Regions from separate parts of the Mesorhizobium sp. M7D.F.Ca.US.004.01.2.1 genome, predicted to be linked through region 3. Evidence: predicted binding sites of a transcription regulator. Region 3 holds the regulator's gene; each other region holds the start of a gene.
The links. The regulator LexA, encoded in region 3, represses DNA repair genes until DNA is damaged. The targets are predictions, from matches to a motif close to TGTTCNNNNTGTGTTCNG.
Positions count from the first base shown of each region.

Region 1: EN993_RS14970 (helicase-related protein) is a predicted target of LexA. The motif match lies at 1,795-1,812, and genes of this name have one in related genera.
Region 2: EN993_RS20095 (sel1 repeat family protein) is a predicted target of LexA. The motif match lies at 5,681-5,698, and genes of this name have one in related genera.

Region 1 covers NZ_RZRQ01000090.1:5,757-13,547, forward strand. The annotation lists gene EN993_RS14960 (acetyl-CoA C-acetyltransferase) at 1-449, shown strand, start outside; gene phbB (acetoacetyl-CoA reductase) at 544-1,269, shown strand; gene EN993_RS14970 (helicase-related protein) at 2,001-5,402, shown strand; gene EN993_RS14975 (RNA-binding S4 domain-containing protein) at 5,419-5,805, shown strand; gene fdxA (ferredoxin FdxA) at 6,034-6,372, shown strand; gene EN993_RS14985 (CarD family transcriptional regulator) at 6,740-7,321, shown strand; gene EN993_RS14990 (amino acid ABC transporter ATP-binding protein) at 7,407-7,791, opposite strand, start outside.
Region 2 covers NZ_RZRQ01000151.1:2,304-10,094, reverse strand. The annotation lists gene EN993_RS20125 (electron transfer flavoprotein-ubiquinone oxidoreductase) at 1-982, shown strand, start outside; gene EN993_RS20120 (DUF922 domain-containing protein) at 1,125-1,724, shown strand; gene EN993_RS20115 (endonuclease/exonuclease/phosphatase family protein) at 1,729-2,742, opposite strand; gene EN993_RS20110 (AMP nucleosidase) at 2,844-4,307, opposite strand; gene EN993_RS20105 (hypothetical protein) at 4,424-4,618, opposite strand; gene EN993_RS37070 (hypothetical protein) at 4,659-4,817, opposite strand; gene EN993_RS20100 (DUF2147 domain-containing protein) at 5,042-5,383, opposite strand; gene EN993_RS20095 (sel1 repeat family protein) at 5,833-6,099, shown strand; gene EN993_RS20090 (ABC transporter substrate-binding protein) at 6,493-7,614, shown strand; gene EN993_RS20085 (acetyl/propionyl/methylcrotonyl-CoA carboxylase subunit alpha) at 7,705-7,791, opposite strand, start outside.
Region 3 covers NZ_RZRQ01000120.1:1,995-9,785, forward strand. The annotation lists gene gltX (glutamate--tRNA ligase) at 1-648, opposite strand, end outside; gene EN993_RS17765 (ComEC/Rec2 family competence protein) at 750-3,215, shown strand; gene lexA (transcriptional repressor LexA) at 3,209-3,946, opposite strand; gene kynU (kynureninase) at 4,385-5,632, opposite strand; gene kynA (tryptophan 2,3-dioxygenase) at 5,715-6,551, opposite strand; gene EN993_RS17785 (AMP-binding protein) at 6,548-7,791, opposite strand, start outside.

The DNA of each region.
Region 1 (7,791 bases), on a different contig from region 3:
CCAATGCCTCCGGCATCAATGACGGCGCCGCTGGCGCGCTGCTGATGAGCGAAGCGGAAGCGGTGAGGCGCGGCATCACCCCGCTGGCGCGCATCGTGTCCTGGGCAACCGCCGGCGTCGATCCGCAGATCATGGGCACCGGACCTATTCCCGCCTCGCGCAAGGCATTGGAAAAGGCCGGCTGGTCGGTCGGCGATCTCGACCTGGTCGAGGCCAACGAAGCCTTTGCCGCCCAGGCCTGCGCCGTCAATAAGGACATGGGCTGGGATCCCTCGATCGTCAACGTCAATGGCGGCGCCATTGCCATCGGCCACCCGATCGGCGCGTCGGGCGCCCGCGTCTTCAACACGCTGGTCTTCGAAATGCGCCGTCGCGGCGCCAAGAAAGGCCTCGCCACCCTATGCATCGGCGGCGGCATGGGCGTCGCCATGTGCGTCGAAGCATTCTGAAGAAAGTCACCAACCCGGGCGGCGCGAGCCGCCCGTTCTGTATCCAGTGCCTGCCAAGCCCGACAACAGGGCGATATCAAAAAAGGGGAAATGCATGACCAAGGTAGCAATCGTCACAGGCGGATCGCGCGGTATCGGCGCGGCGATCTCGATCGCATTGAAGACCGTCGGCTATTCGGTTGCCGCGAACTATGCCGGCAATGACGAAGCGGCGGCGAAATTCAAGGCCGAGACCGGCATTCCGGTCTACAAATGGTCTGTCGCCGACTATGACGCCTGCGCCGCCGGCATCAAGCAGGTCGAGGCCGATCTCGGCCCGGTCTCGGTGCTGGTCAACAATGCCGGCATCACCCGTGACGCCATGTTCCACAAGATCACGCGTGAACAGTGGAAAGAGGTCATCGACACCAACCTGTCCGGCGTCTTCAACATGACGCATCCGCTGTGGGGCGGCATGCGCGACCGCAAGTTCGGCCGCGTCATCACCATCTCCTCGATCAACGGCCAGAAGGGCCAGGCCGGCCAGGTCAACTATTCCGCCGCCAAGGCCGGCGACATCGGTTTCAGCAAAGCTCTCGCTCAGGAGGGGGCGCGCGCGGGAATCACCGTCAACGTCATCTGCCCCGGCTACATCGCCACCGAGATGGTCAAGGCGATCGACGAGAAGGTGCTCAACGAGCGTATCATTCCGCAGATCCCCGTCGGCCGCCTCGGCGAGCCCGAAGAAATCGCGCGCTGCGTCGTCTTCCTCGCATCCGAAGATGCCGGCTTCATCACCGGCTCGACCATCACGGCCAATGGCGGCCAATACTTCGCCTGACGACGTGGCGATTTAGGTGGAGAGATCGACGGGCCGGCACACCGGCCCGTTTTTCGTTGCCGGCATGATCCCTTTGACGTGCTCGCGACGGCAGCTGACCCAATCCGGCACGCAGAGGTTAACAGCCACCCGCTGCCCTGTGCGAAAGCTGCTTCGCAACCTGTGGATTCTCGGTGGATAAGCTGTTCACAACACAAGATATTGGGGTGAACAAACCAAGAAAATTCCGGCATCGCTGATTCGTCGCCGATTCGTTCCGGCTTTGAGCGGAACGTTAACGACGACAGCCGGAATCGCCTGCCAGTTCCTTAACGTCGATTAAGAAAGATCAACAATTTCATAATCTTGGCCAAGGCGCGCCAAGCCAATATGATCGTTCATCGGCAAAGGTTAACGGCAACGCCCTCTTAGCATCAAACGGGCCAGTTCAGCGATTCAGCATGTGGTGCGACTCGCGGTCGCAAAATCCACATGTAGCCGTGAACAAAAGCTGAATCTGCAGGAGTCACTGATTCGTCGCTGATTCGTTCCAGACTCGTTCTATCTGTTAATCCGCAGCCGATTGTGAGCTTGACAAAAACACCTTCTGGCCGCTGGCGGAACATTCCGCTTTCGCTTCGCGCCCGAAATCCCTATGTGTCGCCTGTCATACGCGCCACTTGAGGCACGCTCCCGACAACCAGAGGCCAGAAAGCCTTATTTCCAGGTCCCAGAAGCCTTATTCTAGGTCGATGAACATCCAGCCCAAACACACCGAGCCGCTGATCCTGTCGGGCCGCGACGTGACCGCCGTGCTTGGGCCGACCAACACCGGCAAGACCCATCTCGCCATCGAGCGCATGGTGGCGCATGAGAGTGGCATCATCGGCCTGCCGCTCAGGTTGCTGGCGCGTGAGGTCTATGCCCGCGTGTGCGAAAAGGTCGGCGCCCACAAGGTCGCGCTGATCACCGGCGAAGAAAAGATCCAGCCGCCGGGCGCCAGATATTCGGTCTGCACCGTCGAAGCCATGCCGCGCGAGACCGACGCCGCCTTCGTCGCCATCGACGAGGTGCAGCTTGCCGGCGACCTTGAGCGCGGCCACATCTTCACAGACCGCATCCTGCATTTGCGCGGCCGCCAGGAGACGCTGCTGCTGGGTGCGGCCACCATGCACGGCATCCTGCAGCGCCTGCTGAGGGGGGTCTCGGTGGTGACGCGGCCAAGGCTGTCGCATCTTGCCTATGCCGGTTCGAAGAAGCTGACACGCCTGCCGCGGCGCACGGCAATCGTCGCCTTCTCCGCCGACGAGGTCTACGCCATCGCGGAACTCATCCGCCGCCAGCAAGGCGGTGCCGCCGTCGTGCTCGGCGCGCTCTCGCCGCGCACCCGCAACGCCCAGGTGGCACTATTCCAGTCCGGCGATGTCGACTATCTCATTGCCACCGACGCCATCGGCATGGGCCTCAACCTCGATCTCGACCACGTCGCCTTCGCCCAGAACCGCAAGTTCGATGGCTTCCAGTATCGCAACCTGACGGCGGCCGAGCTTGGCCAGATCGCCGGCCGTGCCGGCCGGCATCTGCGCGACGGCACCTTCGGCGTCACCGGTCAGGTCGACCCCCTGGACGAGGAGCTGATCAAGAAGATCGAAGGCCATGATTTCGATCCGGTAAAGGTGCTGCAGTGGCGCACCGCGCATTTCGACTTTGCTAGCCTCGATGCGCTGAAGCGCTCGATTGAAACCAACGCCCCGGTCGAGGGCCTGACGCGGGCATTGCCTGCTGTCGACGCGCAGGCACTCGAGCATCTGTCGCGCGACGAGGACATCCGCGCACTCGCCACCAATGCCAAACGGGTGGCGCTGCTGTGGGAAGCCTGCGCGCTGCCCGACTACCGCAAGATCGCACCTGCCCAGCATGCCGACCTCATTGCCTCGATCTACACGGACCTCGCACGCCACGGCCATGTCGACGAGAATTACATGGCCGAGCAGGTGCGCCGCGCTGACACAACGGAGGGCGATATTGACACGCTGTCGCATCGCATTGCCCAGATCCGCACCTGGACATTCGTGTCGAACCGGCCCGGCTGGCTGGCCGATCAGGCACACTGGCAGGAAAAGACGCGCGAAATCGAAGACAGATTGTCGGATGCGCTGCATGAGCGGTTGACGAAACGCTTCGTAGACCGCAGGACTTCCGTCCTCATGCGGCGCCTTAGAGAAAATACCATGCCTGAAGCCGAAATTAGTCCTACCGGAACTGTCCTTGTCGAAGGCCACCATGTCGGCGAGTTGCAAGGGTTCCGCTTCACCGCTGATCAGACCGCCGGCGGCGAAGACGCCAAGGCAGTGCGCACCGCCGCGCAGAAGGCGCTGGCCGCCGAGTTCGAGGCGCGTGCCGAACGCTTCGGCGCCTCGGCCAATGGCGACATCGCGCTTGGCTCGGACGGCACGCTGCGCTGGATCGGCGCGCCAATCGGTACGCTGGTCTCGGGCGAAGACGGGTTGAAGCCGCGCCTGGTGCTGCTGGCCGACGAACAGCTGACCGGCCCGGCGCGCGACAAGGTTGCCGCGCGTGCCGAACGTTTCGTCAATTTCCAGATCGAGTCGCTGCTGAAGCCGCTGGTCGACCTGAAGAATGCCGACCAGATTTCCGGCATCGGCCGTGGCATCGCCTTCCAGCTGGTCGAGAATTTCGGTCTCATCAACCGCCGCGACATCGCCGAGGAGATGAAGTCGCTCGACCAGGAAGGCCGCGCCGCGCTTCGCCGACTTGGCGTGCGCTTCGGCGCCTACCATGTCTTTGTGCCGGCGCTGATCAAGCCGGCGCCTGCGGGGCTGGTGACGCTGCTGTGGGCGCTGAAGAACGACGGCAAGGACAAGCCAGGCTTTGGCGACGTGGTCCATGCGCTCGCCTCTGGCCGCACCTCTGTGGTCATCGATCCTGCCTTCGACAAGACATTCTACAAGCTTGCCGGCTATCGCAATCTCGGCCGCCGCGCCGTGCGCATCGATATTCTGGAACGGCTGGCCGATCTGATCCGTCCGGCGACCAACTGGAAGCCCGGTCTCGGCCAGCGTCCGGATGGCGCCTATGACGGCCAGTCCTTCATGGTGACGCCGCCGATGATGTCGATCCTCGGCGCCACCGCCGACGACATGGAAGAAATCCTCAAAGGCTTGGGCTACCGCGCCGAGCCGAAGCCAGCCGTCGAGGTCAAGGCGCGGCTCGAAGCACAGGACAATGCCGCGCGCGAAGCGGCGGTGGCAAAGTTTGCGGCGGAAGAGGCTGCACGAGCCGAGCAGGCCAAAGCGGCCGAAGCCGCTTCAACGGATGCCGCGGCAGAGGCAGCAATCGAAGGGTCGGAGCCGGCATCGGACACAGTGGCCGTTTCGGAAACGGCGGCCGAGATCGTCGCGGACGCTGCGGCCGAACCTGCTGTGCCTGCCGTGGAAGAACAGGCGGACGCTCCGGTCGAAGCCGTGCAAGACGAAGCGCCTGCAGCCGAGACTGCTGCCGAAGCCGCTGAACCGGCGCCGGTTGAACCGCAGGCAGAGGCTGAGACTGGCCAGATTGAAGCCGCGGCGGCAGAAGAAGCCGCACCGGCCGAGCTGGTGTTGGATGCCGCGCCCGCGACGGACGCGGTCCCGGACGAACCTACTGCGGTGGCTGAAGCAGCCGCCGGTGAAGCCTCTCCAGAAGCCGAAGCGCCAAAACCTATCCTGTTGTGGCGTCAGGGGCGGTTCGAACAGCGCCCGCGCAACCGCGACGACAACCGCAGGAACAATCGCCCGCGCAACGGACAAGCGCGCGGCCGAAGTGATGCGCCTGCGGATGCCGCCGGCGCACCGGCCGCAGCTGCACCCGGAGAACGTCCGGCCCATGAAGGACGGCGCGATGGAGCCGGTAAGCCGCGCTTCGACCGCTCGAAGTTCAAACCCAAGCCGCAGGCCGAAGGCGAACAGCGGCGTGAGGGCCGGCCGCAAGGCGAGCGTCCCGACCGCCGCGAAGGCCGTCCCGACTGGAAGGGTGGTCCGCAAGGCGGCAAGCCCGCCTTCCAGCCGAAGCCGCGCGAGGAGCGCCCGGTGCGCTTCGATCCGGACTCGCCCTTCGCCAAGCTCGCCGCTCTGCGCGACCAGCTGAAGAAGTAGAACCCGGCTCGCTTCGATGGTTGCTGAAGGCCGCCAGCGTATAGACAAATGGCTGTTCTTCTCGCGCGCCGTGAAATCACGCTCGCTGGCGGCAAAGTTGGTCATCGCCGGCCGGGTCCGCATCAATCGCGACAAAGCAGCGCAGGCCTCCGATCAGGTCAAGCCAGGCGACGTGCTGACCATCACGCTTGAGCGGCGCATTTTCATCTGGAAGGTGCTCGGCGCCGGTGCACGACGCGGCCCGGCCGAGGAGGCCCGCACGCTCTACGAGGATATCTCGCCACCGCCCGCACCGAAGGGCGAAGCCCCTCCTGATGCAATTCCGGGGCTGCGTGAGGCCGGTAGCGGCCGCCCGACCAAGAAGGAACGCCGCCAGACCGACCGACTGCTCGGCGAAGATTGATGCCTAGCGTACGCAGCGGTTTTGCGACAGCGATACGCCTAAGGCAAGAACTGAGCCCGGCAAACAAGACGTTCTGCGGGACATGACTGACTTCCGCCGGCGCTGCCGTCTGGAATTCCATTCCGGAAACACCGGCACCGCCCGCAATGGCTACCCTTGCAAGCGGTCGATAAAGGCGTTACCTGACGGAAAAAGCCCAACAAAAATGGGACGTCCCGGAGCCGACCGATGACCTATGTCGTGACCGACAATTGCATCAAATGCAAATACATGGACTGCATCGAGGTCTGTCCGGTCGACTGTTTCTACGAAGGCGAGAACATGCTCGTCATCCATCCCGACGAGTGCATCGACTGCGGCGTTTGCGAGCCGGAATGCCCGGCCGACGCAATCAAGCCCGACACCGAGCCGGGCCTCGACAAATGGCTGCAGGTCAACACCGAATACGCCGAGAAATGGCCCAACATCACCGCCAAGAAGGAACCGCCGGCAGACGCCAAATCCTTCGACGGCGAGGCCGGTAAGTTCGAGAAATACTTCTCGGCAGAGCCCGGCGAGGGCGATTGACAACACGGCCGCAAAGGCCGGTATTACGCAAGGTAAGAGGCAGGTCACATTAACCGGCTTGACAGCTGGCGCCGACCCGTGGCCTTCGCGTATGCAGCAAAACCTTGATTCTTCCGACTTTTTGTGTTACATCAGCCAAACATGCCGGTGACACAACGTCGATTTATGGCGCAGACGCCCCAAATCACTGAAAGGTGAAAATCCCATTCCGGACCAGAGCGATCTGGGCCAGGCGGCCGCAATATTGCGTTTGCCGGTCCGGCTTTTCCGATGGGTTCATCTGTTGTGCGGCTAACGATCGGTTTCCCCGATCGCGCGAGTTCGGGCCGGCAGGACGCCGGTACCACAACAAGGAGTTCAGGGCGTAATGGCAACGATCACCCCGCAGAAGAAGTCCACCGCTGCGCGTCACGGTTTCAAGACCGGCGAATACATCGTCTATCCGGCGCATGGCGTCGGCCAGATCGTCTCGATCGACGAGCAGGAAGTTGCTGGACACAAGCTGGAACTGTTCGTCATCGACTTCTCGAAGGACAAGATGCGCCTGAAGGTGCCGGTCGCCAAGGCGACCTCCATCGGCATGCGCAAACTGTCGGAAGAGGATTATGTCGAGCGCGCGCTGAAGGTCGTGCAGGGCCGCGCCCGCGTCAAGCGCACCATGTGGTCGCGCCGCGCCCAGGAATATGATGCGAAGATCAATTCCGGCGACCTGATCTCGATCTCCGAAGTTGTGCGCGACCTCTACCGCGCCGACAACCAGCCGGAGCAGTCCTATTCCGAGCGTCAGCTCTACGAGGCGGCGCTCGACCGCATGGCCCGCGAGATCGCGGCCGTCAACCGTATGTCGGAAACCGAAGCCGTGCGCCTGATCGAGGTCAACCTCAACAAGGGCCCTAAGCGTGGCGCCAAGGCCGACAATGAGGAAGCCGAGCAGGAAGAAGCTGCCTGAGCTTTTTCGCCTTTGAATTCATGAAAAACCCGGCCTCGCGCCGGGTTTTTTGCTTTCTGGCGTGACGCTCAACCGAAGGCAGCGCTTACACCTCGCCGCCACCTTCCCTCATGGCCTCCTGCTTCAGCGTCGCAATGAAGCGCTTGGTCCGTTGCTGCTCAGGGTTGTTGAACAGCACCGCGGCCGGCCCCTTCTCGACGATGACGCCGGCGTCCAGGAACACCACTTCCTGGGCGATCTTGGAGGCGAGCCGCAGATCATGTGTCGCCATCACCATGGTCGTGCCTTCGCTGGCCAGCTTGCCGAGCACGTCGACCACCTCTTGCGCCAGTTCCGGGTCGAGCGCCGAGGTCGGTTCGTCGCAAAGCAGCACTTTCGGTGACGGCGCCAGGGCGCGGGCGATCGCCACGCGCTGCTGCTGGCCGCCGGACAGCGTCGCCGGCCAGGCATCGGCCTTGTGCGCCATGCCC
Region 2 (7,791 bases), on a different contig from region 3:
TTCCTTCGGCTGGCCACTCGACCTGAAGACCGGCGGCGGCTCGTTCCTCTACCACCTCGAGGACAATCAGGTGGCGGTCGGTTTCGTCCTCCATCTCAACTACAAGAATCCCTGGCTGTCGCCGTTCGAGGAATTCCAGCGCTTCAAGACCCATCCGGCAATCCGCGGTACCTTCGAAGGCGCCAAGCGGCTGGGCTACGGCGCGCGCGCCATCACCGAAGGCGGCTGGCAGTCGGTGCCGAAACTGTCCTTCCCCGGTGGCGCGCTGATGGGCTGTGCGGCCGGGTTCGTCAACGTGCCGCGCATTAAGGGGTCGCACAATGCCGTGCTGTCCGGCATGCTGGCGGCCGAGCACGTCGCCGAGGCGATCGGTGCCGGTCGTGCCAATGACGAACTTTCCTCCTATGAGGCAGCCTGGCGGGCGACCGACATCGGCAAGGATCTGAAGAGGGTGCGCAACGTCAAGCCGCTATGGTCGCGCTTCGGCACCATCATCGGTGTCGGTCTCGGCGGCCTCGACATGTGGCTGAACACGTTGTTCGGGATCTCGCCCTTCGGCACGCTGAAGCATGGCAAGGCCGACTATGCCACGCTCGAGCCTGCCGCCCAGCACAAGAAGATCGCCTATCCGAAGCCCGATGGCGTCCTGACCTTCGACCGGCTGTCCTCGGTGTTCCTGTCCAACACCAACCACGAGGAAAACGAGCCGGTTCATCTGCTTGTCGGCGACATGGAGCTGCAGAAACGTTCCGAGCACGATGTCTTTGCGGGGCCCTCGACGCGCTACTGTCCGGCCGGCGTTTATGAATGGGTCGACAAGGACGGCAATGCCGCCGCCGATCCCGCAGCCAAGGACGTGCGCTTCGTCATCAACGCGCAGAACTGCGTCCACTGCAAGACATGCGACATCAAGGATCCGAACCAGAACATCAACTGGGTGCCTCCGCAAGGCGGCGAAGGCCCGGTCTACCAGGGCATGTAAGCCACGCGCCGACCGGACAGGCTTGGCCGCCGCAAGCACAAATGCCGGCGATGGTTTGGGTCTTCCGGGCCTGTGAAATATTAGGACTGTTGAAACTGCCGCGCGCTTATGGTTCCATCTCCTGACGACAGGGAGATGGCCAATGCGCTTGGCGGTTCTGGCATGCCTTTTGGTGATCGGCGCGCTGTTCGGTTCCGCTCCGATGGCCTCGGCCGGCACCAGGGTGGTGGTCAGGACGCGGACCTATGATATCACCGGGACCACGGGTCTCGCGCTGATGGGGGCGATGGACCGCAAAGGGCCGAAGCACGGCTTCATGACGCACGCCATCGCACAGACCGGCTACACCGTGGATTGGAACCTTGACGCCGGCCAGGACAATGGCGTCTGCCGCCTGCGGAGCGCCAACGGCACGCTCAATCTCTTCTATACGTTTCCGCGTGTCGCCTCGACCACTCCGCCGGCGCTCCAGAAGCGCTGGGCGCGGTTCTTCGCCGGCGTCCGCGCTCACGAAGAAACCCATGGCCGCCTCGCCAGGGAAATGATGCGCGCCACCGAAAGATCGATCACCGGCCTCAGCATTGCCGACGACCGGTCCTGTTACAAGACGCGCCGCGAGGCGCAGCGGCGTATCCATGCCACCTATGCCGCATATGAGGCGAAGCAGATCGCTTTCGACGCCAGCGAGCATCGCGACGGTGGCCATGTCGAGCATCTCGTCACCGCTTTGGTCAGACCTTGATCTTTTAGCCTGGCGTTTTTCCAGCAGCCGGTATCAGCGACGCGGTCGCGGTTTCATGGTCGTCCGCCGGCTTTTGCTGGTTCAGCCTGAGCGAGAATTCCACCATGACCGGCAGGTGGTCCGAGCCGGTATCCTCCAGCCGTGTCGCGGAATGGATGGTCACGCCGCCCTTGCTGAAAACCTGGTCGATCGGCAGGCCGGCGAAGCGCCGCAGGAAATCCGGCAGCTTGATGTGGATCCATGTCGGGCCGGCGGACGGCATGACGGTCAGCCCGCCGAGCGAGGCGACGCGCCGCACGGCGGCGCTCCATGGCACGGCGTTGCAGTCTCCCGCCATGATCGCCGTCTCGCCGAGAGCCGACAGCGATTCCGTCAGCTCACCAATCTGCCAGTACTGCTCGCGTGGCCACGGCCAACTGAGATGGATGGCGGCGACGTCGACGTCAATGCCGCCGAAGTCGACGGTCGCTGTCGCCATCGCGCCGCGCCGTTCGCAACGCGCCTCGGTGCCGGCGGCAAAGGGCCGCCGCGAGAGCAGTGCGACGCCGAATATGCCGTTCGGATACGGGCAGAGGATCCGGTATGGATATGCGCTGCTGATATAGCCAAGCTCGGTCGCCCACATCGCCGACACCTCGTCGAGGGTGATCACGTCGGGATTGGTCCGGCCGATCAGCGACAGCACCTTCTTTGGCGTCGGATTGTCGTAGCGCAGGTTCATCTGCAGCAGCTTGTAGGTCGCACGATTTTCGTTCTTGGCTTCATAGGCAGCTTGAACCGGCCATGGACTGGGCAAAGTGTTCAAGGTCGTGGCAAAAGCCGCCACGGCAAAAAGCAGCGCCACGGCTGCTTGCAAGCGAAATGTCGTGGCCAGCAGCGGCAGCGCGCAAAGCGCCATCAGCACGGCAAGGTGGACGCGGAAATGCGAGAAGGAATCGAAGGCCGGATGCAGCGTTCCGAAAAACCCGGCCACCAGCGCGACCGAACAGACGAGCATTGCCAAGAATGCAACCGACATCAGCAATGTCCCGAAGCTCGCTCTCTCCATACCGCCTGCTTATCGGCAAAAATGCGGCTCAATCAAGATGACGAAATGCCCATGCGATGCGTGGAACCGACCTACTGGAACGCCGTCTCCGAAAAACTTCTGAGCTTGCGCGAATGCAGCCGCTCCATCGGCATTTCCGCAAGCTTCTCCATAGCCCTGATGCCGATGGTCAGGTGCTGCGCCACCTGGCGCTTGTAGAATTCGGTCGCCATGCCAGGCAGCTTCAACTCGCCATGCAATGGTTTGTCCGAAACGCACAGGAGCGTGCCGTAGGGCACACGGAAGCGGAAGCCGTTGGCGGCAATCGTCGCCGATTCCATGTCGAGGGCGATCGCCCGCGACTGCGACAGCCGCTGCACCGGGCCGCGCTGGTCACGCAGTTCCCAGTTGCGGTTGTCGATTGTGGCGACGGTGCCGGTGCGCATGATGCGTTTCAAGTCATAGCCGGACAGGCCGGTGACTTCGGCGACAGCTTCCTGCAACGCCACCTGGATCTCGGCCAGCGGCGGGATCGGCACCCAGACCGGAAGATCGTCGTCAAGCACGTGATCCTCGCGCACATAGGCATGCGCCAGCACATAGTCGCCTAGCGCCTGGGTGTTGCGCAGGCCGGCGCAGTGACCAAGCATCACCCAGGCATGCGGTCTCAGCACCGCGATGTGGTCGGTGATCGTCTTGGCGTTGGAGGGCCCGACGCCGATATTGACCATGGTGATGCCGCCATGGTTCGGCTTCTTCAGATGATAGGCCGGCATTTGCGGCAGGCGCGGTGGTGCTACCCCTTCGCTGGGCGCGCTTTGCCCGACCCTGGTGGTGACATTGCCGGGCTCGACGAACTCGGTGTATCCGCCGCCGCCATTGGCCATCAGGTCGCGGGCCCGGGCGACGAACTCGTCTATGTAGAACTGGTAATTGGTGAACAGCACGAAGTTCTGGAAATGCTGCGGCGTGGTCGCCGTATAGTGCGAAAGACGGTGCAGCGAATAGTCGATGCGCTGCGCCGTGAAGGGCGCCAGTGGCCTCGGCTCGCCGAAGGCCACTTCGAAGGTGCCGTTGGCGATTTGGTCGTCGGTGCCGTCGAGATCCGGCACGTCGAAGAGGTCGCGGATCGGCCGCTTGATGCGCTCGGCTGCCGCGCCGTCGACATGGGTGCCTTCGAGAAAGGCGAAATGCAGCGGGATCGGCGTGGTCGATTCCGACACCGTGACCGCAACCCCATGATTGCGCATGATCAGGCGCAACTGCTCGACGAGGTAGCTTTCGAACAGGCCCGGCTGGGTGATGGTGGTGGAAAAATGCCCCGGTGTCGGCATATGGCCATAGGCTTGGCGCGAGTCGATCTGGGTGAACGAGTTGGTGGTGACGCCGATCTCCGGATAAAAGGCCCGGTAGCGCTTGCCATTGTCGCCGCCCGCTGCCGCCAGTTCTGCAAAGGAGTCGCGCAGGAATTTGGTGTTGCGGTCGTAAAGCGCCTGCAGTGCCGCGACTGCCTTTTCAGCGCTATCAAAGCTTTGCCGGCCAAAAGGCTCCGGCATGACGACAGATTCGATAGCTTGTGGGTAGATTCGCTTTTCCATGGCTCAATATAGAGACTCGGATCGGCACTTGGGAGGGGTGTCGCGACCGAAGGCCGCCAAAGCGTCATTTTTCTTCAACCGCGCTGCAGGCTGACCAGGAGCACGAAACCGACGCCGGACTTGTTCAGAGCCGGTGCGTCGATCGTCGAGCCGGTGTCAGTGCGCATCATCGGCACGGCCAGAACCGGAGCGGCCAGAACCGTCAGGATAAGCGCCGCCCGCGGCAGAAGCCGAAGGGTCTTGAGAGCGTTGGCGGCGATGCGGTTCATGGTGTTTCAGCTTTTCTTTTCGAGGTCTTGGTTTCTGTGTTCAGTTGCGAAGGTGGGTGGGGCAGGCAAGGCGGCAGGTTCTCGAACTGGCATCGTCCCAGGCGCGGGCCGGACGGCCCGCTTCAGCGACGAGGATGGCGAAGAACATTCCAAACAGGCTCATCAGCAGGCAGACGATGGTGAAGCGGCGAGCAAGCATTGGGTCGGGTCTCCTTCAACACGTCGGAGAATGCCCTGATGCAACTGAACCGGCTCTGATGCCGGCGTTCATCTGCGGTTCAAGATGATTGACGCGATTTTGCCGGCCCCAGCGTCGGTTTCGACGGCGGGGGGCGGGAGGCGACGGGAGTCCGGCGTAGCGCCTCGCCAAACGAAAACGGGACCCATTCGGGCCCCGTCTTCATGTCAGAACGATGCGGTCGATCAGAGCTTGTGCCAGGTCTGGCTCTTGCAGATCAGTCCGCCGAGCACGCAGCCGCTCATCTTGAGAGAGGTGCCCGACAATGTCGCCTTGCCCGAATAGGTCTTGTCGTTTGCCGGATCGGTGATGTTGCCGGCATATTTGTTGTCGCCTGTCGCCTTGAGCGAGCCGATGGTCTTGCCGGCATATTTGCCGGACTTGAGCGTGATGGAAAACGAGCCGCCGCCAGCGATGGCCGCGGTGTCGCCTGCCTGCGTCTTCCAGTTGCCCTCGATCGGATCGGCCCATGCCGCGCCCGCCACGATCAATGTGGCCGCAAGGGCCAGGCTCACTTTTCGAAACATGTCTTCCTCCCTTTGGATGTCCGGCCGGATGCTCCGCCTCGCCGGTCTGCCGCTTACGCAAACGTAAGCTAATCCAGCTCCCAGCAAAACAAAAGCGGTGCCGCAACGGAAGACTTTCGGATTTTGAAAGCCCCGGAATGCGCCTCCTGGCCAAGCAAATGAAACGATCGGCGCATCGCCTTTGTCTCCCGTGGTTAGCGGAGTCTTGACTTGGCGCCGGAAAATTTTCGTCAAATTTGACGCAAGCAGGCTGAATTGCTGACTTTGTATCCTTAACGAATTTCAGCGTTTACCTCTTGTTTTAGCTTTGTTTTCCTCAAATTAAGCACGCCATTTAACGACGGATTCAAGCCTGCACGGCATTCTCGAAAGCATCGGAAGAGCAGCCAGCAAGGACGAAAGAAGGCAGCTCTCGGGAGCCTGACAGGGGCCGGAAACAGGGGATTGAAATGGCACGTTTTGAAATGCTTGAAGCAGGTTTCGGCGCCATGGGGGCAACCGCCCAGGCCGACATTCTTTTCGAACTGGGCATGATGTATGCGACCGGCCGCGATTGCGAGACCGATGTCGTTGCCGCCCACAAATGGTTCAACATCGCCGCGATCAAGGGCTCGGCCCGCGCCGCGGAATTGCGCTCCGAACTGTCGGCGGCCATGTCGAAGATCGAGATCGCCAAGGCGCTTCGCGAAGCCCGCGAATGGATGACCATGCACTGATATCTGCCAGTCGCGGACAGGCTTATCGAAGACAGGGACGCTCCGGGATCAAGACCGCACAGACGGCCAGACCCGGCGGAATTGAAGGCCGCGTAAGACGGTCACGATGCTAAGAAAGAGAACGCGGCGGGCCGCAGGCCCAGTCGTGCGCGACGCAGGGAAGGTGAGTGGGATTTTTAGGCGCGGGGGCGCTTGGGAAACAGCTCGACGGGCAAAAAAGCCACGACCAGCCGGAACAAGGCTGGCGTGGCTTTTTGCGTGGATGACGTCTTGCAGGCCCAATCGAGCGGCGCCAATGCGCCTAGACAGGCCCAATGAAGGATGAAATTGTCCCGCCTCTCTGGAAGAAGCGCGGCCGGGGCGGCCGCGCGTGAGTGGAGGAGTTCTACCATCATGAAAAAATTGAGTATTTTGAACGCGGCCATATTCGGCCTGATGATGAGCACGCCGGTCGCATTCGCCGACGATATCACCTTTGCGGTGATCGGCCCGATGACCGGACAGCTCGCCACCATCGGCGATCAGTTCAAGCAGGGCGCACAGGCCGCTGCCGACGCCATCAACGCCGCTGGCGGCGTCAACGGGTCGATGATCAAGCTCGATATCGAAGACGATCAGTGCGATCCCAAGCAGGCCGTGTCGGTTGCCAACCGCGTCGTCGCCGACGGCGTCAAGTTCATCGACGGCCATGCCTGCTCGGGCTCGAGCATTCCGGCCTCGGCCGTCTATGCCGAAGCCGGCGCTCTGATGATGAGCCCGGCTTCTTCCAACCCGGTGCTGACAGACGCGGCGGCCAAGGCCGGCTGGCCGACGATCATGCGCCTTTATACGCGTGACGATGCGCAGGGCGCCTTCATCGGCCCATGGATCGCCAAGAAGTTTGCCGGCAAGAATGTCGTCGTCCTGCATGACAAGAGCGCCTACGGACAGGGCGTGGCTGACGCCGTCAAGGCAACCATGAATGCCGGCGGCCTCAAGGAGGTCTATTATGACGGTATCAACGCTGGCGAGAAGGACTATTCGGCTCTCGTCACCAAGCTCAAGGACTTGAAGGCCGACGTCGTTTATTTCGGCGGCTATCATCCTGAAGCTGGCCTGATCCTGCGTCAGTCGGCGGAACAGAACCTGAAGTTCCAGCTGATCATGCCGGACTCTATCGCCTCGCCCGAATTCTGGCAGGTCGCTGGCCCGGCCGGCGAGGGCACCATGTTCGTCTTCCCGTCGGATCCCCAGGCAAAGCCGGAAGCCAAGGCAGCCGTCGAGAAGATCAAGGCCGGCGGTTTCGTGCCGGAGGGCTTCACGCTGTTCTCTTACGCCACCATCCAGGCTTTTGCTGAAGGCATCAAGCGCGCCGGCAGCGACGATCCGGCCAAGGTTGCCGAAGCGTTGAAGAACGGCACGCCGATCAGCACTGTTGTCGGCGATGTCACCTTCGACGAGAAGGGCGACCTCAAGAATGCCAGCTACGACATCAACCAGTGGCATGACGGAAAATACGCGCCGATTGCCCAGTAATCGCTGCCCTGGTGGCTGAATAGCATAGAGAAATGGCCGGGCTCGTCCCGGCCATTTTCTTGTTTGCCCTGTCGTTTATCTTCCGAATCGTCAGCTCACCGCTGCGGTCGAGGCGTTTTGGTCCTCGACGAACCGCACCAGCACAGTCCCGTCGGTGACCTGCGCGCCCTCTGTGGC
Region 3 (7,791 bases):
GATCACGGTCTGACGGGCGGCATTGGTCAAATGGTCGTCGCCACGGATGATGTGGGTGACGCCCATGTCATGATCGTCGACGACGACGGCATGCATGTAGGTCGGATTGCCGTCCGAACGCAGGATGATGAAGTCGTCGAGATCCTTGTTGGGAAAGCGCACCTCGCCCTGGACGCGGTCATGGACGATGGTCTCGCCCTCGGTCGGCGCTTTGATGCGGATGGCGCCCTTGGCGCCTGCAGGAGCCTCTGAGGGGTCGCGGTCACGCCAGCGGCCGTCATAGCGGGGCGGCAGGCCCTTGGCTCTGGCGGCCTCGCGCATCGCCTCCAGCTCGACCGGCGTCGCGTAGCAATAATAGGCCTTGCCCATGCGCACGAGCTCCTCGGCCACCTCGCGGTGGCGCGGCGCACGCTCGAACTGCGACACCGGCTCGCCGTCCCAGGTAAGGCCGAGCCAGGAAAGCCCGTCGAGAATGGCAGCGGTCGCGGCTTCGTTGGTGCGTTCGCGGTCGGTGTCCTCGATGCGCAGCAGCATCGTGCCATCGGTGTGCTTTGCATACAGCCAGTTGAACAGCGCCGTGCGCGCGCCGCCTATATGCAGGTAGCCGGTGGGCGAGGGGGCAAAACGGGTGACGACCTTGTCGGACATGGAACTCTCGGAAACCATCTGAAGCGGGTGCTGTCGCGCGGACTTTCGCACGGTTGGCGTTCATGTAGCATAGGGTGTCGAGGGCGCAAGGGGCAGACCCGATGGCTGGACGAGGCTGGGGCTCGGATCAGGGCGAGGACGCTGTCATTGGCGTCAGCGAACGGTCGCTTTTTGCGCCTCTGCCAGCCCCGCTGCCGCCGCCGTCGCCCCTCGTGCCGGCTCCCGGCAAAGCGCCGTTACAAGCGGATGTCGACGCCTCTGTTCCAGTTGCCGAAACCGGCAGGATCGTGCGCGTGCCCCGGCACATCGGCCGGATTTCGCTGCCTCGCTTGCGCCATAGCGTAGCCACAGCAGCGGGCCTGGAACTCGACCGAGGCGTGGCCTTCCTGCTGGTGCCGGTCTGCCTGGCGATCGGAGCGATCGGCTATTTTTCGCTGACGGCGGAGCCTGACTTTGCCAAGCCCGTCGCGGTCGTCGCCCTGGCGGCGCTCTGTGCGCTGGTCTCCCGTTCATGGCCGAAGACCCATCTGTGCTTCATGGCCGCGCTGCTGTGTGCGCTCGGGCTACTCGCCGCAAAGGTCGAAACGTGGCGCGCGGGCACGCAGATGCTGGGTTCGGAAATCTCGACGCAGGTGACCGGCCGGGTCGTCTCGATCGACCAGATGGAGAGCGGCCGCATCCGGCTGACCATCGACGTGACTTCGACCGCAAGGCCGAAATTGCGCTATATGCCGGAGCGGGTGCGGCTTTCGGCACGCAAGATCCCGGCAGACATGACAGCCGGATCCCTGATCATTGGATATGCCAAGTTGTTGCCGCCGACCGGTCCGGTGCGGCCGGAAAGCTACGACTTCTCCTTTGACAGTTATTTCGCCGGCATCGGCGGCAGCGGGTTCTTTCTCGGCAATCCAAAGCTTGTCGTCACCGATGACGGCGACATGCCGCTATCGGCCCGCCTTTCCTCAAGCGTAGAAAATGCCCGAGAAGCGATTGCCGACCACATCAGGGCCAGCATTGGTGGCGCCGAAGGTGAGATCGCCGCGGCGCTGATCGTCGGCGTGCGCGCCGGCATTCCCGATGAAATCAATGAAGCGATGCGGCGTACAGGCATCTACCACATCATCTCCATTTCAGGACTGCACATGGCGCTGGTCGCCGGCACCATCATGGGTCTGCTGCGCGGCGCCTTCGCCTTGTTTCCCGACTTTTCCGCGCGTCGTCCGGTCAAGAAATATGCCGCCGCCGCGGCACTGTTCTCGATCGCTGCCTATCTCATCATCTCTGGCGTCGTCGTTGCCGCCGAGCGCAGCTTCATCATGCTGGCGGTGATGCTGATTGCCGTTCTGTTCGATCGGGCGGCACTCACCATGCGCAATCTGGCGATCTCGGCGATCGCCGTCATCGTGGTGTCGCCGCACGAGGTGGTCGGCCCGAGCTTCCAGATGTCCTTCGCGGCAACCGCAGCACTTGTCGGCGCCTATGCCGGCTGGTCGGATCATCGCGCGGGGAAAACCAGACCGCCGCCGCCGAAGCGATCCTTGCCCGGCTTCCTGACGCGAAAATTCCTGCTGGCGGCGGGCGGCTTGGCCATGACATCCATCATCGCCGGCGGCGCCACGGCGCTGTTTGCTATCTGGCATTTTCAGCGTGTGTCGCCGCTAAGCCTGTTCGCCAATCTGGCCATCATGCCAATCGTGTCACTGGTTGTCATGCCTTTCGCCGTCCTCAGTGCGCTGGCGATGCCCTTCGGCGCCGATGGTCCATTCCTTTATGTGATGGGCAAGGGCCTGACCGCGATGATCGCCATGTCCGGATGGATTTCCGAGCGTTCGCCCGTCGATGGAGTCGGATTGATTTCGCAGCAGTCTGTCCTGCTGGTGGCGATTGCCCTGGTCATCGCGACGATGGCGACGACATGGCTACGGCTCGCCGCTCTTCCCTTCGCGCTTGCCGGCCTGCTGACCGTTTCGGATACGCGCACACCCGACGTGCTGATCTCCGAGGACGCTCGACTGGTTGCGTTGCCGATCGGCGGCGGCGAGTTCGCCGTCAGCCGCGCACGGCCGAACGAATTCACCGTCGACAACTGGAAGCGCGCACTGACATCCGAAACCATCGTCGTGCCGGAAGTCTTCACCCAAGGAGACGCACAATTCGAGATCGCGGATGCCCCGGAACTGCCGCCGGGATCGCCGTTCTATTGCACGTCAGGCGTTTGTCTCGCCAGGCGCACGTCCGGCGCGATCATTGCTTATGTCGAGGATCGCAAGGACACGTGGAAAGCCTGCGGCTTCGCCGGGCTGATCGTAATCAATGACGCGACGGCCTATGACGCTTGTCACGATCCGCTGGTTCTCGTCATCACCAAGCGACAACTGGCTCGCAAAGGCAGTGCTGCCGTCTTCTTCGATCGCCAGTCGGCGACCGCGCCGGCAACCGTCAGCTTCGCGGTGGACAGGCCCTACCGGCCTTGGCATGAACAACGCAAATTCTCACGCGAGGCGAGGGGACTGCCGCCCTTCAAGAGACCCGAGAAGCCAGTGGTTAAACCGCAGCTGCCTCAGTAGCGGCGGATCAGGCCGACGAGCTTGCCTTGCACCTTGACCCTGTCCGGCCCGAAAATACGGGTTTCATAGGCCGGATTGGCGGCTTCGAGAGCAATCGAGGCGCCCTTGCGGCGGAACCGCTTCAGCGTCGCTTCCTCTTCATCGACCAGCGCCACGATGATTTCGCCGGGGCTCGCCGTGTCGGCATTGCGGATGATGACGGTGTCGCCGTCGAAAATGCCGGCCTCGATCATCGAGTCGCCCTTGACCTCCAGCGCATAGTGCTCGCCGCCCATGATCATGTCCGGCGGCACCGAGATCGAATGCGTCTGATGCTGAATGGCGTCGATCGGCACACCGGCAGCGATGCGGCCCATCACCGGGATCGACACCGCGGAGACCACGTCGTCGTCATTGCCGGCCGAAGACATCCGCGAAAGCGCCGGCTTGATCTGCCGGCCAAGGCCGCCTTGACCAAGACTGCCCTGGATGACGCTTGGCGAGAATTTTTTTGCCGCGTTGAGGCCGGGCGCGATCGAATCCGGCAGCCGCAGCACTTCCAGCGCGCGTGCCCGGTTGGGCAGCCGGCGAATGAAGCCGCGCTCCTCCAGTGCCGTAATCAGCCGGTGAATCCCGGATTTGGAGGCAAGATCGAGCGCCTCCTTCATCTCATCGAAGGATGGCGGAATGCCGCTTTCCTTCAGGCGTTCATGGATGAACATCAGCAGTTCGTGTTGCTTGCGCGTCAGCATGGCGGCCCCCAAGGTACCTGAAACCAGAATCAGAAAAACAAACCCAGAACAAACACTATCTGTTCCAGTTGTGTTCTGCAACCGTTTAAAGTTTAATGAATTTGTTAAGGTGGCGGAAATTATTCCGCGGTTGCAAGCGGATCTCGTCGACGCCTGCATGCCGTCGCAGTGCGCTTTCCGACATTGAAATTGTTATGGTTAATAGCCTGTGGCCCATCCCGAGATCAGGCCTGGCATGGCTGCCGACAGGCCCCTCGACGGTGGGCTTTCCAGCTTTCGTTTGCCGTGAACGAAACGAAGCCAAAAACGCCAACCTTGGTTAATTATTGTAGCCTGCGCTGGCCACCAGCAACGAACGCATGTGCGAGCTGGAAATTCGTCTCTTCGTCATCCGACCAAGGGGAGAGCCGATGACAACAGATCGTCGAGACGGCTGCGTTAGGTAACGGCCTCCTTGACGGCGAAACGCTGGTCCTTCCATGCACCCGTGCGCAGAATGTCTTCCAGCACCTCGACCGCCAGCCACACATCCTTGTAGCCGACATAGAGCGGCGTGAAGCCGAAACGGATGGTCGATGGCGCGCGGAAATCACCGATCACGCCACGCTCGATCAGCGCCCGCATGATTTGATAGCCATGATCGTGAAGGAACGACACCTGGCTGCCGCGGCTGGTCGTGTCGCGGGTGGTCTCCAGCGTGAGACCATAGGCGCCGCACTTTGCTTCGACGAGCTGGATGAACAGTTCGGTCAGCGCGACGCTTTTCTTTCGCAATGCCGCCATGTCGACGTCGTTCCAGATGGCAAGCGCACCCTTGAGCGCCCGCATCGACAGGACCGGCTGCGTGCCGCACAGAAAGCGGCGGATACCGGTGCCGGCCACGTAACCCTGTTCGAAGGCAAAGGGCCGCGCATGCCCCCACCAGCCGCTGAGTGGCTGGCTGATCTCGCCGTGGTGGCGCCGGGCGGCATAGATGAAGGCCGGCGCGCCCGGACCGCCGTTGAGGTACTTGTAGGTGCAGCCGATGGCGAAGTCGGCATTTGCGTGATCGAGCTCGACCGGCAGAGCACCCGCGGTGTGGCACAGATCCCAGACGATCAGCGCTCCGGCCGCATGAGCCTTGCGCGTCAGCGCCGCCATGTCCCGCAGTTCACCCGATTTGTAATTGACGTGGTTGACCAGCACCACCGCGACGTTTTCGTCGATCAGCTCTTCGATGGTTGGCGCGTCGACGCCCGCGAGGCGCAGCAGGACGCCATCCCGAGTCGAGGCCACCCCTTCGGCGATGTACAGGTCGGTGGGAAAACTGTCACCCTCGGCGACGATGGCCAACCGGCCGGGCCGCATCTCCAGCGCCGCATGCAGCACCTTGTAGATGTTGGTCGACGTCGTGTCGCAGACGACGGTCTGGCCGGCCGCGGCTCCGATCAGGCGCCCGAGCTGGTCACCGAGTTCGATCGGCATCTCGAACCATCCGGCCGTATTCCAGGCCCGGATGAGATCCTGGGCCCATTCCTTGGTCGCTGCCTGTTGCAGCTCGCCGAAAACGGCATGCGACGCTGCCCCAAGTGAATTGCCGTCGAGATAGATCACGCCTTCCGGCAGGATGAAACGATCGCGCATGGCACGCAGCGGATCCGTGGCATCCATCGCTTCGATTGCAGCGAGATCAGGAATTCCACTCATGGTCGGTCAGTCCTCGGTTGTTCGCGAAGGGTTTTCCGCCACAGAGCGTCCCCTCAGTGAGCTTGTTTTCATTTCGATGATGTCAGAGCCGGGTGCGGACCGTCCACAGCTCCGGGAACAGCACGACCTCGAGCATCTTCTTGAGATACGAAGCACCCGACGTGCCGCCGGTGCCGCGTTTCAGACCGATGATGCGCTCGACCGTGGTGACGTGGTTGAAGCGCCAGCGGCGGAAATAGTCCTCGAAGTCGACCAGCTTCTCGGCCAGTTCGTAGAACATCCAGTAACGCTGCGGATCACGGTAAATGGTCTGCCAGGCGACCAGAACCTCTTCATTTTCGGTTCGCGTTTCACGCCAGTCCGTGCGCCTGGCATCAGTGCCGATGTCGAATCCGTTGCGCGCCAGAAGCAGCAGCGCTTCGTCGTAGAGCGATGGCTCGGCCAGGATCGCCTCCAGCTTTCCGCTGAGGTCAGGCCGGTGCTTGTGCGGCCCGAGCATGGCGAGGTTGCGGTTGCCGGCCATGAACTCGATGGCGCGATACTGCCAGGACTGAAAACCCGAGGACTGGCCGAGCGCGTCGCGGAACTCGGTGTATTCGCTGGGGGTCATCGTCCGCAGCACGTCCCAGGCGTTGTTCAACTGTTCGAAGATGCGGGCGACGCGCGACAGCATCTTGAAGCTCGGCTCGAGCCGGTCGGCGCGGATAGAACGGATCGCAGCGCCAATCTCGTGCAAAGCGAGCTTCATCCACAGTTCGGAGGTTTGATGCTGGATAATGAACAGCATCTCGTCGTGCGCCGACGACAGCGGCGTCTGGGCCTCCAGCACTTTCTCAAGGTGCAGGTAGTCGCTGTAGGACATGCGCTCCTTGAACGACATCTGTGCGCCTTCGGACGCCGGATCGTATGGCTCACTCAATTGATTTTCTCCGTGCGCAGCCGGAAGCGCTGGATCTTGCCGGTCTGGGTCTTGGGCAGAGCGGCGATGAATTTCACCGATCGCGGGTATTTGTAGGGCGCGATCGTTGCCTTGACGTGGTCCTGCAGGCGCTTGGTGGTCAACGCGTCAGGCGCCACGCCCTGCGCCAGCACGACATGCGCCTCGACGATCTGGCCGCGTTCGGCATCGTCTGCGCCGATCACCGCGCATTCGGCGACGTCGGGATGCGACAGCAGTGCTGCCTCGACCTCGGGGCCGGCGATGTTGTAGCCGGCGCTGACGATCATGTCGTCGGAGCGCGCGGCGAAATGGAAGAACCCGTCTTCGTCCTGCGTGAAGGTGTCGCCGGTGAGGTTCCAGCCGTCGCGGACGTATTCCTTCTGCCTGTTGTCGGCCATGTAGCGGCAGCCGGTCGGGCCGCGCACCGCCAGCCTGCCGGTCGTGCCGCGCGGCACCTCGCGCATCTCGTCATCGACGATGCGCGCCTCATAGCCGCCCACCGGCTTGCCGGTCGACGCGGGCTTCATGTCGTCAAAGCGGTTGGAGATGAAGATGTGCAGCATTTCGGTGGCGCCGATGCCGTCGAGGATCGGCTTGCCGGTCTTTTGCGTCCACTCCTCGAAAACCGGAGCGGGCAAGGTTTCGCCGGCCGAAACGGCGACGCGCAGCGACGACAGGTCGGCTCCTTCATCCATGGCCTTCAACATGGCGCGGTAGGCGGTCGGCGCGGTGAAGGAGATCGTCGCTTTGTAGGTTTCGATGATGTGGATCATGTTGGGCGGCGTCGCCTGCTCCAGCAGCGTTGCCGCAGCACCGAAGCGCAGCGGGAAGATGGCGAGCCCGCCAAGGCCGAAGGTGAAGGCCAGCGGCGGCGAGCCGACAAAGATGTCGTCCGGCGTCACCTTGAGGATCTCGCGGGCGTAGGCGTCGGCGATGATCAGGAGGTCGCGGTGGAAATGCATCGTCGCCTTCGGCACGCCTGTCGTGCCCGAGGTAAAGCCGAGCAAGGCGACGTCGTCGCGGCCTGTGTTGACGGAAGTGAATGTCACCGGCTTGTCGAGAGCGGCACGATCGAGTTCGGCATCATGGTTGGCGGTGCCGTCGAAGCCTATGACCTGCTTGAGGAATACGCTGTCCTTGGCGCAGGCGGTCATCTCGTCCATCAGCCTGGTGTCGCACAGCGCGACGGTGATCTCCGCCTTGTCGACGATCTTGGCGA